3 regions of the Alishewanella maricola genome follow, and region 1 is predicted to be linked to each of the others. Evidence: predicted binding sites of a transcription regulator. Region 1 holds the regulator's gene; each other region holds the start of a gene.
The links. The regulator sigma-54, encoded in region 1, starts transcription at its own class of promoters, with help from an activator protein. The targets are predictions, from matches to a motif close to GTTGGCACGNNNNTNGNNT.

Region 1 (5,348 bases):
TACGCAGTTTGATCAACCGCGCTATACCCTGTTTAATAAAGCACATCAGCCTGCTTGGGAAATCAGTAGCTTACAAGGTGTCTGGTTTCCTGAAGATAAGATTATTTTGGAAAACCAAGTGGTTTTGCAAAACAAACAAACCCTAGGTTTAGTAGAACGCGTTGAAACGGCCTCATTACAACTGATGTTGCCTGAAAAAAGTATTCATACGCATGAAATCGTTCAGATCACCGGCGCCGGTTTTTTCATTAAAGGGCAAGGTATGCATGTCGATTTAACAAAAGAAACCATGCAATTGCAAAAGCATTTAGAGACGGTATATTTCAATGAAAATTAATAGCTTAATGATTGTTTTGGCCTTTTTTTCTGCCGTTAGTTTGGCCGCCGAACCGGATCATAAACAGCCCATCTCGGTCGATGCAGATAAAACCTTAGCCTCATTAATTGACAGCATTGCCAGTTATGCCGATAACGTTGTCGTACGTCAGGGGTCCATGTTGATCAAAGCAGACAAACTTGAAGTCGACGCCAGTGCTGGTAAAGGTAAAGAGGTGTTTATTACAACAGGCTCACCGGCGACCTATTCACAAACACTGCAAGGTGATCGTCCTGTAACCGCTCAAGCGAATGAGATCCGATTTGACCGTGCCAGCCGAATTTTAACGTTATCGGGTAATGCCGAAGTGATGCAAAGCGGTAGCTTAGTACGCGGTGCCGTGATCCGTTACAACATTGAATTACAACAATTAAGTGCTGAAGGTGAGCAAAATCGTCGCGTTACCACGATTTTCACCCCAGAAAACAAGGACAATCCATGAAGTTAGTGGTCTCGCACCTCGCCAAAAGCTATAAAAGCCGGCAGGTAGTGAAAGATGTCAGCTTAGAGGTCAATGCAGGGCAAATCGTCGGTTTATTGGGCCCTAACGGTGCAGGTAAAACGACAACCTTTTACATGATTGTTGGCTTAGTTCCCTCGGATAAAGGCACCATTACCCTCAACGAGCAAGATATTACTTTTGCTCCGATCCACCAACGTGCCCGCGCCGGCATTGGTTATTTACCGCAAGAAAGCTCGATTTTTCGTAAATTGACTGTGCATGAAAACTTATTGGCCATTTTGCAAACCCGCAAAGATTTAAGCACGCAACGCCGCGCTGAAATTGCCGATGATTTATTAGAAGAATTTCATATCGGCCATATCCGCAACAGTTTAGGGATGGCGTTATCTGGTGGCGAGCGTCGTCGGGTTGAGATCGCGCGAGCATTAGCCGCTGATCCCGCTTTTATTTTATTAGACGAACCGTTCGCTGGCGTTGACCCGATTTCAGTACTTGATATCAAAAAAATCATTCAACACCTCGCCCAACGTGGCATTGGTGTTCTCATTACTGACCATAATGTGCGTGAAACGTTAGATGTTTGTGAAATCGCTTATATTGTCAGTCATGGCGAACTGATTGCAGCCGGTTCTCCGCAAGATGTTCTAGCAAATCAGCAGGTGCGTGATGTATACCTAGGTGAGCAATTCAGGCTATAGTAAAGAAGATAGAACGCAACTGCGCATTCAGGAGAGAATTACAGGTACATGAAGCCCTCTTTGCAACTCCGCCTAGGACAACAGCTTACCATGACGCCACAACTGCAACAGGCGATACGCCTATTACAGTTGTCCACCATTGAGCTACAGCAAGAAATACAGGAAGCGTTAGACGCGAACCCGTTACTCGAAGGCGATGATGATTTCGAACGTCAGCCAGATGAGGTTGATCACAGTCTTGGCAATATCAATCGCGATACCCTTGACGATCCACGCAACAAAAACTCAGAGCAAAAAGACGCAGCCGATCGCGATACCAGCGATGATCTGAATCAACAAAACATCCAAGAAGATTTACCGCTAGATAATAACTGGGATGATTTAGTCAGTGCCGCCCCTGTTAGCAGTGGCAACATGCCTGATGACGATATGGTGTATCAGGGTGAAACCAGCGATACCCTGCAAGATTATTTACGTTGGCAAATGCAACTCACGCCCTTTTCTGAAATCGACCGGGCTATTGCTGAGATCATTATTGAAGCCATCGATGACAATGGTTTTTTAAGTATCAGCTGCGAAGAGATACTCGACTCACTGCAATCTAACGAGGTCGAGGCCGACGAAGTTGAAGCCGTGATTAAACGCATTCAATTATTTGATCCGGTCGGGGTTGGCGCGCGCTCGGTGCAAGAGTGTTTACTGGTGCAGTTACGGCAGTTTGAGCCAACTACCCCCTATTTAAATGATGCAAAACTCATTATTAGCAACTATACCGAATTTTTAGCGAATAGAGACTTTCGTTCTTTGATGCGCGTGACTAAACTCAAAGAAGAAGAGTTAAAGGAAGTCATGCAGTTGATCCACAGTTTAAATCCACGGCCTGGTGCTGATGTGATTAAACAAGAGCAGCAATATGTTATTCCTGATGTCACGGTGACAAAAGTAAAAGGTCGCTGGCAAGTCGAATTAAACGCTGACGCTATGCCCAAAATACGAATCAATCAGCAATATGCGGCGATGAGCAAAACCGCTAAAAATACCGCTGATACGCAATTTATTCGTTCGCACTTGCAAGAAGCTAAATGGTTTTTAAAGAGCTTAGAAAGCCGAAACGATACTTTACTCAAAGTAGCCAATTGCATTGTGCAGCAACAACAAGCCTTTTTTGAGCATGGTGAAGAAGCCATGAAACCGATGGTATTGAATGATGTTGCAGAAATGGTCGGTATGCATGAGTCGACTATCTCACGCGTCACCACTCATAAATATATGCATACACCACGTGGAATTTTTGAACTTAAGTTCTTTTTCTCCAGTCATGTTAGTACAGAGAGTGGTGGTGAATGTTCTTCCACTGCCATTCGTGCTTTTATTAAAAAATTGGTGGCGGCAGAAAATCCGGCAAAACCGCTAAGTGACAGTAAAATGGCGGAGATTTTGTTAGAACAAGGGATAAACGTGGCTAGGCGAACTATCGCTAAATACCGCGAATCGTTGTTTATTCCGCCGTCAAATCAACGAAAGACCCTGCTGTAAGTGTCTTAACTAAAAGGAAGAGTCTATGCAAATCAATTTAACAGGCCGTCACGTCGAAATTACCGAAGCCTTAAAAGATTATGTCGAGAATAAATTTGCTAAGCTAGAGCGTCATTTCGAGAACATTAATAATGTACATGTCATCTTAAACGTGGAAAAATTACAACAGATTGCCGAAGCTAAAATCCATCTCACCGGTGGCGAAGTGTTTGCGGTGTCTGAGAACGAAAACATGTATGCTGCGATTGACCAGTTAATAGACAAACTCGATCGGCAGGTCATTAAACACAAAGAAAAACTGTCACGACACTAAGACATTATTATGAATTTAAACGCAATGTTAGCGGAGAACTGCACGAAAAGTGCAGTTCTATTTAACAGTAAAAAACGTATCCTCGAATATATCGCCGAACTGGCTCACCAGCAGCTTCCCGAACTATCTGAATACACCATTCTTGAAGCCTTAATGACCCGTGAAAAACTCGGTTCAACCGGCATCGGTGGCGGTATCGCCATTCCTCACGGCAAACTTGACTGCGTAACTCAACCGATTTTGGTGTTTGTGGTCAGTAAAGACCCTATCGCGTTTGATGCGATAGATAACCAAGCCGTCGATATTTTTTGCGCTATTTTAATACCCACTGAGCAATGCCAAACGCACCTAAGTACGTTATCCGGTATTGCCAAATTGTTGAGTCAGAAAGACTTAACCAAAAAAATCCGCCATGTCGAGTCAGATGAACAACTGTATCAGCTACTACTCGACTATAGCCAAAAAACAGGTGAGTCATGAAACTACTCGTCGTCAGTGGTCGCTCAGGCTCTGGCAAATCGGTTGCTCTGAGAGTCATGGAAGATCTCGGCTATTACTGCGTCGATAATCTCCCGGTTAATCTATTACCGACCCTAGCTACTGCAGTAATGGGCCAATACGAACGCGTTGCCGTGAGTATTGATGTACGTAACCTACCCAGTGATCCCGATGAGTTATCAGACATTTTGTCATATCTGCCGCGCAAGCTGGAACTGACGATTTTATATTTGGATGCGGATCACACCACGCTAATTAAACGCTTTAGCGAAACGCGTCGCTTACATCCGTTATCCCATCAAGCGATGTCGCTCGATGAAGCCATTTCACGTGAACAACAGTTATTAGATCCTATCTCTAGCCGCGCCGATTTATATATCGATACCACTGAGCTGAATGTGCATCAACTGGCCGAGCAATTACGTGAGCGGATCTTAGGCCAAAAGACCGGCCGTTTAGTGATACTCTTTGAGTCCTTTGGTTTTAAATATGGTATTCCAAAGGATGCCGATTTTGTGTTCGATGCGCGGTTTTTACCCAACCCACATTGGGAGCCGGATCTGAAACCGCTCACAGGTTTAGATCAACCAGTTAAAGATTACCTCGCCTCACAAGACGTGGTTGCAAAATATACGTGGCAGATCAATACCTTTATCGCCAGCTGGTTACCTCATCTCGAACGTAACAATCGCAGCTACTTAACGATAGCGATTGGTTGCACCGGTGGCCAGCATCGTTCAGTGTATATCGCACAAAGCCTAGCCGAAACCTACCGCAGCCAACGCGAAGATGTACAAATTCGCCATCGGGAATTAGTCAGACATCATGGCCGATAAGTTAGCTGCAACAGTCACGATTATTAATGCCCTAGGCCTACACGCACGTGCCGCCACCAAGCTAGTGCAGTTAAGCCAGCAATTTGATGCCAAAGTAGAATTAGTGCAAGAAGATGGTAAAACAGCAGATGCCGGCAGCGTACTGGCCCTGCTGATGATGGCCAGTAGTAAAGGTAAAACCCTTACAGTGACCACCGAAGGCCCTGACGCTGCTGAAGCATTAGACGCGATTACTTTATTAATTAATACCGGTTTTGGGGAATAGCGTAAAGCTTGTGCTTTACGCTATTGTTAGGTTTTTTAGGGTAAATTCGACTTAATATGCGAGCGGCTGCTGTTTTGTAATTGCCCTCGCTTGAGTTCTTGCTCACCTGTAGTCCGCGCAATCGCCTCAGTCTGATGATGCAGGGCAGCTTTAATGAGCATATGTGCACTGATTGGCGCGGTGATCAATAAGAAGATAGTAATCAACAATTCATGCACGCTGATCTCACCGGGTGCCGCACTAAAAAATAGCATCGAACCTAACAAAATACCGCCCATACCCAAGGTGGTCGCCTTTGTTGGCCCATGTAAGCGCATAAAAAAATCGGGCATCCGCGTTAAACCAATCGAACCAATTAACACA
Region 2 (5,348 bases), on a different contig from region 1:
CGTAATATCAATAGTTTGCCCGGGCTTGGCAAACGCCGGTAACTCGGCATGAATGGCCACTGCTGCCACATTTTTTATTTGTGTGCGCGAACCCGCTGGTAGGTTAATCCCAAAATTAGCCAGCATGGTGCGGAAGCTTTGTTCGGTAAAAGGGCTTTGCTCGCCAGTACCGGGTAAGCCGACCACCAACCCATAACCAACCAATTGGTTACTACGCACCCCTTCAATATCGGTGACATCTTTAATACGCGCAGCCTGAACAAGATTGCTACAAACTAGCGTAGATAATAAGCCGAGCATGATCAGAAACCGCATATACTGCTCCTAGAATGGCCAGAATGGACCATTAAAAAACTGGGTTAACCAGCCTGGTGATTGCCCGCCATGATGTGCACCCGTGCCGCTGTATTCGATACGTGCATTGGCAATCTTGGTCGACTCTACCGTGTTATTCACATCGACATCTTGTGGCCGAATAACCCCCGTTAAACGGATATATTCTTTACCGGTATTTAATGTCAGCCATTTTTCACCGCGGATCACTAAGTTACCGTTCGACATGACCTGCAACACATTGACCGAGATATCGCCGACTAAGCTATTGCTCTGATCGGCTTTGGCGTCGCCTTTAAAGTCTTGGCTACTGCCCGCGCCAAACTGCAACACATTACCGCCAACCGACACATTGCTTCCGGCAAAATTAATCGGGTCAAAAGCAATGTTGCTGTCTTTAGCCGTTTCCGTTTTGGCTTTTTTCGACGCTTGGGTTTTCTCACGAAGCACAACCGTAATAATGTCACCTTCATGCCGTGCTTTGTTATCGGAATACAAGCTATTAGAATGGCTTTGCATAAACAACGAACCGTTTTTTACCACTGGCCGCGGCGCCGACTCTGGCGGCAAGGGAGCAAAATACGGATCGTTTGGCTGCGCTTCTTGCATAGAAGAACAGGCGGTTAAACTGCTGACCATCAGTATCAATAGGACATTACGCATTAGCTGTACCTGCCTTATAACTGTTGAATAACAAAACCAAGCATCTGATCCACGGTAGAAATGACTTTAGAGTTCATTTCATACACGCGTTGACTTTCAATTAAGCTAACCAACTCTTCTGTGACATTGACATTAGAGGTTTCTAGCGCGCCCTGCACAATAATCCCCAGTCCTTCTAATCCTGGAATGCCTTGCACCGGATCGCCGCTGGCTGGCGTTTGGCTGAATAAGTTTTGGCCAATCGGCTCTAAACCGGCCGGATTAATAAAGTTAGTGACGGTTAACTGACCTAATACCGCATTCTCAACCTGCCCGGCTAAACGAGCGGAGATCTCGCCATCTTGCGACACCATGATATTAGTGGCATCTGGCGGCACCACAATATTGGGCTGCACCTGATACCCTGCACCAGAGGTCACAACATTACCGTCACCATCAACCGTGAATTGGCCATTACGACTATAAGAAATAGTGCCATCAGGCATTAACACTTCAAAAAAGCCATGGCCTTGGATCATCAGATCCAAACTGTTCTCTGTAGTGATCATATTGCCTTGAGTAAAGCTTTTTTGCGTCGCAACTACCTTTGTACCGGCACCTATCATTAAACCGTTAGGTAATTCAGAATTTTGTGAAGAACGCCCGCCTGGCTGATTAATGTTTTGATACAGCAAATCTTCAAATACAGCACGGCTCTTTTTAAAGCCCACTGTACTGGCGTTCGCCAAGTTGTTAGAAATAACCGAGATATCACGCTGTTTCGCGTCTAACCCTGTTTTGCTGATCCACAATGCTGGATGCATTTATACCTCCTGGGCTTACGCCCTATTAACTAAGTGCTAAGCAAGCTGCTGCTGGCTGAAGTAACACGGTAAAAAGAAAAAGCCTTAACCTACAATTCGCAGCAATTGATTTTGCTGTTGATCCATTTGCTCAGCTTGCTTCATCATTTTCACTTGTAATTCAAACTGGCGCTGTAAGCTGATCATCGTGGTCATTTCGCCAACCGCATTGACATTACTGCCCTCATAGGCACCGCTAAGCAAATTGACATTCGCACTAGCCTCGGCATCCTGACCATCTTTACGTCGAAACAAGCCATCGTTACCTTTCACAATATCGGCATATTCCGGTTGTACTAGCTTAATTCGCCCTACTTCTTCTAGCGCATTCGCCGGGGCACCCTGCGCTCTCGCAATCACGGTGCCGTCAGCGCCGATTTCCATCTTCGCTAACGGCACAGGGAGTTGCAGCGGCCCCGCATCCCCCATCACCGGTAAACCGCTGGCGGTCATTAGCATGCCACTGGCACTAATCTGTAAATTACCCGCTCGGGTGTAGGCTTCTTTACCCTCTTTATCTTGCACAGCAAACCAACCGTTACCTTGAATAGCAACGTCTAATTCACGTTCAGTAATAATCATCGCGCCACTGTCAAAGTTTTGACCTGGGCTCTCTGTTAACGAAAACACCCGGGTGGGTAAGCCTTCACCAAAGGCTTGCATGGCTCGCGCTTGCTCAAAATCGGCTTTAAAACCCACTGTGCCGGCATTTGCCAAGTTATTTGCTCGTACGCTGATGCCATTCATGTTCTCTTTGGCACCGCTCATGGCGATATATAACAGACGATCCATAGTAAACCTCGCAGGGACTTGCTGTTTTTACTTAACGAAACTTTTCATCAACTTAATATATTTAAGCAATAAGAGTGCCAGCTTGATAAAACAGGATTTTTTGATTAAAAAAAAGCCACCCGTAGGTGGCTTGATTTGAATGACAAAGCGTTTACCGGATCTGTAAGATGGTTTGTTGAAGCGTACTGTTAACTTCCAACGCCCGAGAATTGGCCTGGAAGTTACGCTGCGCGCTGATTAGATCAACTAGCTCCGTTGTAAGGTTTACGTTTGACTGCTCTAACGCGGAGCTTTGAATACTACCAAAGGTACCGGTGTTAGGTTCACCAGCTAACGGCTCGCCAGACGCTAAACTGGCTTTCCAAGACGTTGCTCCCGCTTGGCTTAAGCCTTGCGGATTGGCAAAACGCACCATCGATACTTGCGATAAAAATTGTTGATCGCCGTTAGAGTAAGACGCCATAATCCTGCCGCCAACATCAATATCCAGCCCAGTTAAACGACCGACTGTAGTACCATTCTGACTTAGTGAGCCCACTTCAAAAGCTGATGCATATTGAGTTGGCTTTCGGGTACCTGCTTCATCGCGAAAACGGATACCAAAATCACCAATAAGGCCAAAATTAGCGCCATTATTTAACAAGCCATTTAAATCAAGAGGCGAAATGGTAATATCATCAAAGTCACCTGTATTTTCACCTGGTGTTCCATCTGACTTAAAAACTAATTGTGAGGTAGCCGAGGGAACAAGAGTTCCATTGAATGTGGTATACACATCCCAGGTATTATTCGCCAAAGGTGCTGTTCTTACAAAATACACACTGAGAATATGTGCCTGCCCTAAGCTATCATAAATCGTTGTTGAGGTGGTGCTGTTATAACTGGCTCGATCAGTTGGATCAAACGCTGTAATGGTTGGTGGCAATGAACGTGCGTCTAAGTTCATACTAACAAACACATCACGTGTGGCACTGGGCGCACCTGCAGTAGTGGGGATCTGAATTGGCCCAGTTGTACTTAAACTGACAGAGCTAGTTGTACCTGAATCGGAATCCACAGGGTAACCCTGCAAAAAGGCACCATTGTTGTTCACTAAAAAGTTATTTGCATCGAGCTTAAACGCACCGGACCGGGTGTAAGCATAATCTCGAGAGCCCACTTCAGAGGCAGTCACAAAAAAACCGTCTCCCGTCACCGCTAAATCTAATGAGTTATTAGTGAACAATAACGACCCTTGTTGAAACTGCTGTGCAACTGATGATGTTCTGACCCCATCACCCACTTTAGTTCTACCGGCTTGAAATACCGAAGATGCATAAACATCGGCAAATTCAGCTCGAGACTCTTTAAAACCTGTAGTATTAACGTTAGCGATGTTATTTGCTGTGGTATCTAAATCTTTTTGTGCAGCGGCGATACCGCTTAATGCTATATTAAAACTCATATGTTACCTCACCTTAAGCGGTTGTATTAACCATAAGAAACTTCTAACACATCGGCCAGTTTTACCGCTCCGATGCCTAACAAATTCAGCGTGATGCCATTACCGTTGTTGCCCATACTGACACTAGAAACGGGGGTATACACTTGTACTGGGACATTTTCCGTTTTGCCTCTGGCGCTAACTTCAACGCTGATGTTATAAAGCCCAGCCGCAACGGTTTCACCCGCTTGGTTAGTACCATCCCAAGCAAACTCATTTTTACCCAATTGCGGTTGATCAACATTAAATGTAGAAACTAACTCACCGTTAGGCTTAGTGATAATCACTTTCATATTATCAGCTGGTTGTTCAAGGTTTATTTGGCCACGCGAGAGCGACTCACCGGTGAAAACCAATTGTTCAGATTGTGTCAGCACGCTACGCCCTACTAGTGATGAGGCTTGCAAGGCTTGATTAGACGACATGCTTTGCGCCAAGCTACTAAAGTTATCATTAAGCTTGGTGATACCATCGGCCATGGTAAAGTTAGTCATCTGTGCGATCATTTGATCATTTTCTACCGGCTTGGTCGGGTCTTGATAAGCTAACTGCTGAGTTAGCAAAGCAAAAAAATCTGACTGCGTTAAAGCACCATTGTTTTTATCGGCAACTTTTTTCTCAGTATCCCAGTACATCCCTTCTAGCGCAGAATTTGTGTTAATGGTTGTCATGCGTTACTCCTTACCCCTGACCTAACCGTAAGGTGCGCATTAACATTTGTTTTGCGGCATCTGCGGTTTGTACATTGGTTTCATAGGCTCGAGATGCTGAAATCATATTCGCCATTTCTTCCATAATGTTGACATTAGGCTTGTAAACATAGCCATTTTCATCCGCCAACGGATGATTGGGCGCATATTCCACATTCGGTGGTGCGTCAGACTCGACAATTCCCAGCACTTTAACGCCAGAGCCGGCATCTTGTTGCCGCTGCGCTTGCGCAAACTCGGTGGCAAACACCGGGTGACGACCACGGTAAACCTGATCGATACTACTGCTCACGCTGTTCGCATTGGCAATGTTACTGGCTGTGGTATTCATTCTTACTGACTGGGCGGTCATGCCAGAGCCAGCAATATCAAACACTTTAAATAGGCTCATAATTACTGTCCTGTGCCTGTAAGGGCTTTTTTCAAGCCACTGATCCGACTATTCAAAAATTGTAGGCTGGTCTGGTATTCGATGGCATTTTGCATCATGGCATTACGTTCGCGGTTCATGTCCACGCTGTTACC
Region 3 (5,348 bases), on a different contig from region 1:
GCAAATTGTTTCTCCATAATCTCATTCAACTCTTGCAACGCAGCGGGTTGAACTTCTTCAAGGTTTGCAATGCGCATGGTTAAGTCCAATCGCACTTTTTCTGAAAACTGCGATAAAATTTCGGCCGATTGCTCTGGCTCTAAATAAGATAAAACGATAGTTTGAATTTGCGGGTGCTCGTTGCGAATAATATTGGCAACCTGCTTTGAATCCATCCATTTTAACGAGTCGAGGCCGCGGGCCCCTCCACCAAGAACAATTTGGTCAATCAGATTTGCCGCTTTCTCTTCACCTAACGCCGCCGTTAATGCTCGCTTGATAAACTCTTCGCTTTGGAAACCAATGGTGCTGAAATTCTGAATCTGTTCGATAAAGCGCCGATGTACCGCTGAAATCTTAGCTTGATTCAAATCAGTAGTTTGCGCCATCGCCATACCAACCCGCTGTACCTGCTTCGGCTCTAAATGCTTAAGAATTTGCGCGGCGTCTTCTTCTGACAAACTCAGTAATAAGATAGCGGCCTTTTCGACACCATCTAACTTATTGACATCAAAGATTTTAACTTCTTTTTTCTCATTCATCTTCAGATAACCAATTCTTAACTACCAATGAGGACAGCTCTGGTTCGTTTGCCACTAAGGCACGCACCGCTCTTAATAAATCTTCGTCACCATGTAAATCGGGTAACATCAGGGTGCCATCTGGGGCAAATCCGACTGACTTCTCATCAAATTGTGCCACAGCTATATCGTCATCATTACCCAGATCTAAACCATTTGTCATAGCTTGTTCATCATAAGTATCAACGGTTTCAGTTGGGTTCATGAGTTTTTTCAGCATTGGCAGCACAATAAAGAGTAGCAGCACAATGATAACCAAACCACCCATCACCAACTTAACGACTTGCAAGAACCAATCTTGTTCATAAATCGGCACATCAGATAATGCTTCGACTTGTTCACGAACGAAAGGCACCGAAATCACTTCAATAGTATCGCCGCGCTGAACATCAAAGCCAACGCCACCTTGTAATAAACGGCGAATATTCTCTAATTCTGCTTGCGCCATCGGAGTGGCGGGGCCAAGGGTGCCGTCGTCTTGAGGGACGCCTTGTTTATAATCGACCGCAACCGACACACTTAAGCGACGTATAACACCACTTTGCTGAGTGGTATGGCTAATTGTAGTATCAAGCTCAAAGTTACGAGTAGATTCACGACTATTGCGCCCCGGGATCACCGCTTGTGAACTGCCCCCAGTAGCTTGTTCAGGAATTGCCGAAGGCATAGGCGGTTGATTGGACAACGCGCCAGGAATACCGCCACTGCCGCCGCCAACGCTGTTTTCTTCAATCACCATTTCGCTGCGAATTGCCGGTAAATCTGGGTTATAGCGTTTTTGGGTTTGCTCAACAGCGGTAAAGTCCATCATTAAATCCACTTGCGCAGTATAATTTCCCATGCCCAATACCGGTAATAAGATGGAATCAACTTTCTGACGATACTCATCTTCACGACTACGTTGCATTTCTAATTCACGACGATTGCGGGCTGAACTGCCACTTTGAGAACCGCTATTTAGTAAACGGCCATTTTGATCGGTAACGGTGACACGACTTGGCTCTAAACTTTGTACGGCTGAGGCAACTAAATCGACAATCGCATCAACTTCACTATCGCGGATCACTCGGCCGCCACGTGCAGTGACTAAGACCGTGGCGGACGGTAAGGATTGTTGTCGAGCAAACACGTTTTCTTTAGGAATAGCCAGTAGTACCCGAGCTCTGGCAATACTTTGAAGCTCTTCAATAGTTCTCGCTAGCTGTTGCTCACGGCTGTGTTTTAGCCGTTCCATTTCTAAACGTTGACTCACCCCAAAACCGCTGTCTTGTAACAAAAACTCGGTACCCAATGACGGTTCTTGGTTTAAACCTGCACGAGACAAACCTAAGCGCACATCTTGTAAAGAATCTTCAGGCACTAAAATAACGTTACCTTCTAATTTGTATTTCACTTTTTGCGCGTCTAAATGATCGAGCGTTTGGATAAGCTCCTGCGTGTTGTAAGTGCCTAGTGGCCGCATTTCAGGGGTTTTAGCCCACAGGATAATCAAGATGGCGATGCCCAAACAAATAGTTAACGCCACGATCAACGTCACCTGTCTTAGCAAATCACCACTTCCACCCAGGGAACTTAAAAAGCCCGCCTTGTTTTGCGCTTGATTGTCATTACTAAAATCGGTGTTGGTTAACGCCAGTTCTGTCGATTGATTATCTGCCACCATACTTCTCCTGCTTGCGCTGTCTGTCTAATTAGACCGGCATCGACATAATTTCTTTATAGGCTTCGACCACTTTATTACGAACTTGCACGGTCGCTTCGAAAGCCAAAGAGGATTTTTGTGATGCAATCATGGCTTGCGCCAATGACACCTTTGGATCGCCCAATTCAACGGCATTTCGCATTGCACCAGCTTGTTGCTGTATTTCATTAACACTGCCTAGCGCGTTTTTAAACAAGGTAGAAAAATCTGACTGGCTGCTGTTTGTCGGCTGCACCGCCATGCTTGGATCGGCTTCGAAGGGCAAAGCACGTGCTTGGGTTGCCATGCTTTGCATTTGGGCATATAACGCCTGACCTTTAATTTCCATAATGCTGCCTGTCAAAATTTTGTTATTTACGAGGATATAACAGACTAAGCAGAAGTTGTGCCAACTCGCCAAACACAGTGAAAACAGGGGTTATAACAAGATAGCCTTACGCAGCATCGGCATTCGTTGCCAAGCAGCGTAAGGCTTTGTAGTGAAATGACGTATGAGGCTAGCTTAAGCCGGAATATCAATACCTGACTCGCGCATCCGCGCTAATTTGTAACGCAAGGTGCGATCACTGATACCGAGTTTTTCGGCCACGTCTTTGCGTTTAAAAGCACAAGCCTGTAGCGTGGCGAGAATAAGCTTATGCTCTTGCTCATGAATTTCAGTTTTAAAATCAGTGGTATCTGCCATAGTCGCACTAAGACCTTGCACGCGTGGCACGGCACTTTGCCCCAGTGAACCCGGCACTTCTAATAAAATATCAGCCGCCGCAATCTCAATTCCGCCTTGTAAAATTAAAGCACGTTGGATCACATTATCGAGCTCGCGCACATTCCCTGGCCAGCTGTGCTGGGTTAAACGCTGCTTAGCCGCTTTACTCAACTGGCAGGTTGGCCGTTGTTGTTTATGGCAATGCCGGCGCAATAAATGCTCCGCCAATGGCACAATATCTTCCGGGCGCTGGGCTAATGCAGGCCAACTTAACGGAAAGACATTTAAACGATAATACAAATCTTCACGAAACAGGCCATCGGCTACCGCTTGAGCAAGCTCTCGATTACTGGTAGCTAAAATGCGTACATCCAACTTAATAGTCTTACGACTGCCCAACCGCTCTACTTCGCGCTCTTGTAGCACTCGTAAGAGTTTAACCTGCAAATTCATCGGCATTTCAGTAATTTCATCCAGCAGGATGGTACCGCCTTGTGCTTGTTCAAATTTACCCGGACACGCCGCCACCGCGCCGGTAAATGCACCCTTTTCGTAACCAAATAGGGTAGATTCCAACATATTTTCGGGGATCGCTGCGCAGTTAATGGCGATAAAAGGCTCAGCTGCACGGGCTGATTGTTGATGAATATACCGTGCCAGCACTTCTTTTCCCGAGCCACTGGGGCCTAAGATCATCACACTGGCTTCAGAATGCGCCACCCGCTCGGCCAATTGTAACAAGGCTTTGCTCTGCTCGGCCGCGGCAATCGGCGTAAAGCTGTCTGTTGGCTCAGCGACCACATAACGCGCTACCGTACTGACCAGCACCTCAGGTGAAAACGGTTTCGATAAATAATCAATCGCCCCTAAACGAATCGCCTCAACCGCATCTTGCACAGTGGCATAGGCCGTCATCATCAGTACGGGTAATTGCGGAAATTGTTCGCGTAAGGTTTTTAACAAGGTTAAACCGGATACCGAGCCCATTTGCACGTCACTGATCACCAGCTGCACACTTTGTTTTTTTAATAGCAGCAAGGCTTCTTCGGCACTGGCGGCACTGAGCACCTGATAGTTGGCCAAACTCAGTGTATCGATTAAGGCTTCACGTAAACCGGCATCATCTTCCACAATTAATATTTTCAGATCTGACATGGCATTACTCCTTAGTCTTAGCAGCTGAGGCACTATGATGAATAGGTAAGCTGATCTCAAAACAGGCGCCACTTAACGCGCCCTCTGGCCTTGCTGCTAAATCAACATAATGAATACTACCCTGATGGCTATGCACCACCGCTTGCACCACCGCTAAACCTAAACCACTGCCACCGGCTTTATTGCTATAAAACGGCTCAAACATCTGCGCTTGCACGGCTGGGGGAATACCCGGGCCATTATCACTAAATTGCCAAGTTAACTGCCCTGCCTTGCCGATTTGCTGCGCTAAGCACAATTGCGCGTTATCGCCTGCGGCTTGTAAGCTGTTATGCAATAAGTTTAATAAGGCTTCTACCAAGCTGTTTTTATTGCCTAGTAAGGATAATTGCGGTGATGTTAAACTGATCTTAAGAGTGGCATGATGATGGCTAAGCAAAGCTTCACTGCGCAATTCCAGCTCGTCCATCAATTTCTGTAATGTTATGCTAGCCACGGCTTGTGCCGTACCTGAGCGCGCAAATAACAGCATATCGTTCACCTGCTGCTCTAAATCGTGCAAGCGCGCCAGTAACTTATCTTGGAATTGTTCACGTGATTGATTAGGCAGTTTTGGGCTACGTAAATTCTCTGCATACAGCATGGCAGAAGATAAAGGGGTGCGAATTTGATGCGCGAGCGTCGCCATCATTTTACCCAGTGTGGATAAACGCTGCAGATGACTTAAACGATTTTGCAGCTCACGCGTTTCGGTGAGATCGGTCAACACAATAAGCTGCCCAGAGTCTGGCGTTAAAGCACTGATTTGCAGTTTTACGCGCCGGCCATCCGTTAATGACACTTCTAGGCCATCATCACTGCGAGGTCGAAAGCAGCGGTTAATCACATTAAGCCATGATTCACCGAGCAAAGGCTCGCCAAGCATCTCTACCGCGACATGATTCACTTCAATCACGCGCCCCCAACCATCAAGCAACACCACGCCAGAGGGTAAGCATTGCAGAATGTGTTTTAACCGCTGCTCTTGCGAGCGCGCACTGCTTTTTGCTGGCGCGATCAAAGGATGCACAGTCGCACTTGATACTTCATTCAAGTGGCTGGTTGCGGTTAATACTGACATAGAGTGGCTCCTGCTGCTAAGGGCCAACGGCGAAGCAGTTGGCGG

Region 2: JAO78_RS13030 (flagellar basal body rod protein FlgF) is a predicted target of sigma-54. The motif match lies at 2,694-2,712, and genes of this name have one in related genera.
Region 3: fliE (flagellar hook-basal body complex protein FliE) is a predicted target of sigma-54. The motif match lies at 2,697-2,715, and genes of this name have one in related genera.

Annotation. Positions count from the first base shown of each region.
Region 1 covers NZ_JAEINI020000001.1:59,718-65,065, reverse strand. The annotation lists gene lptC (LPS export ABC transporter periplasmic protein LptC) at 1-337, shown strand, start outside; gene lptA (lipopolysaccharide transport periplasmic protein LptA) at 327-818, shown strand; gene lptB (LPS export ABC transporter ATP-binding protein) at 815-1,537, shown strand; gene JAO78_RS00310 (RNA polymerase factor sigma-54) at 1,586-3,073, shown strand; gene hpf (ribosome hibernation promoting factor) at 3,099-3,386, shown strand; gene ptsN (PTS IIA-like nitrogen regulatory protein PtsN) at 3,393-3,866, shown strand; gene rapZ (RNase adapter RapZ) at 3,863-4,720, shown strand; gene JAO78_RS00290 (HPr family phosphocarrier protein) at 4,710-4,985, shown strand; gene JAO78_RS00285 (Na+/H+ antiporter subunit G) at 5,021-5,348, opposite strand, start outside.
Region 2 covers NZ_JAEINI020000010.1:7,852-13,199, reverse strand. The annotation lists gene JAO78_RS13045 (flagellar basal body P-ring protein FlgI) at 1-315, opposite strand, end outside; gene flgH (flagellar basal body L-ring protein FlgH) at 325-996, opposite strand; gene flgG (flagellar basal-body rod protein FlgG) at 1,011-1,799, opposite strand; gene JAO78_RS13030 (flagellar basal body rod protein FlgF) at 1,884-2,630, opposite strand; gene flgE (flagellar hook protein FlgE) at 2,782-4,074, opposite strand; gene JAO78_RS13020 (flagellar hook assembly protein FlgD) at 4,101-4,784, opposite strand; gene flgC (flagellar basal body rod protein FlgC) at 4,795-5,214, opposite strand; gene flgB (flagellar basal body rod protein FlgB) at 5,217-5,348, opposite strand, start outside.
Region 3 covers NZ_JAEINI020000010.1:41,443-46,790, reverse strand. The annotation lists gene fliG (flagellar motor switch protein FliG) at 1-581, opposite strand, end outside; gene fliF (flagellar basal-body MS-ring/collar protein FliF) at 574-2,283, opposite strand; gene fliE (flagellar hook-basal body complex protein FliE) at 2,312-2,650, opposite strand; gene JAO78_RS13170 (sigma-54-dependent transcriptional regulator) at 2,825-4,183, opposite strand; gene JAO78_RS13165 (sensor histidine kinase) at 4,188-5,303, opposite strand.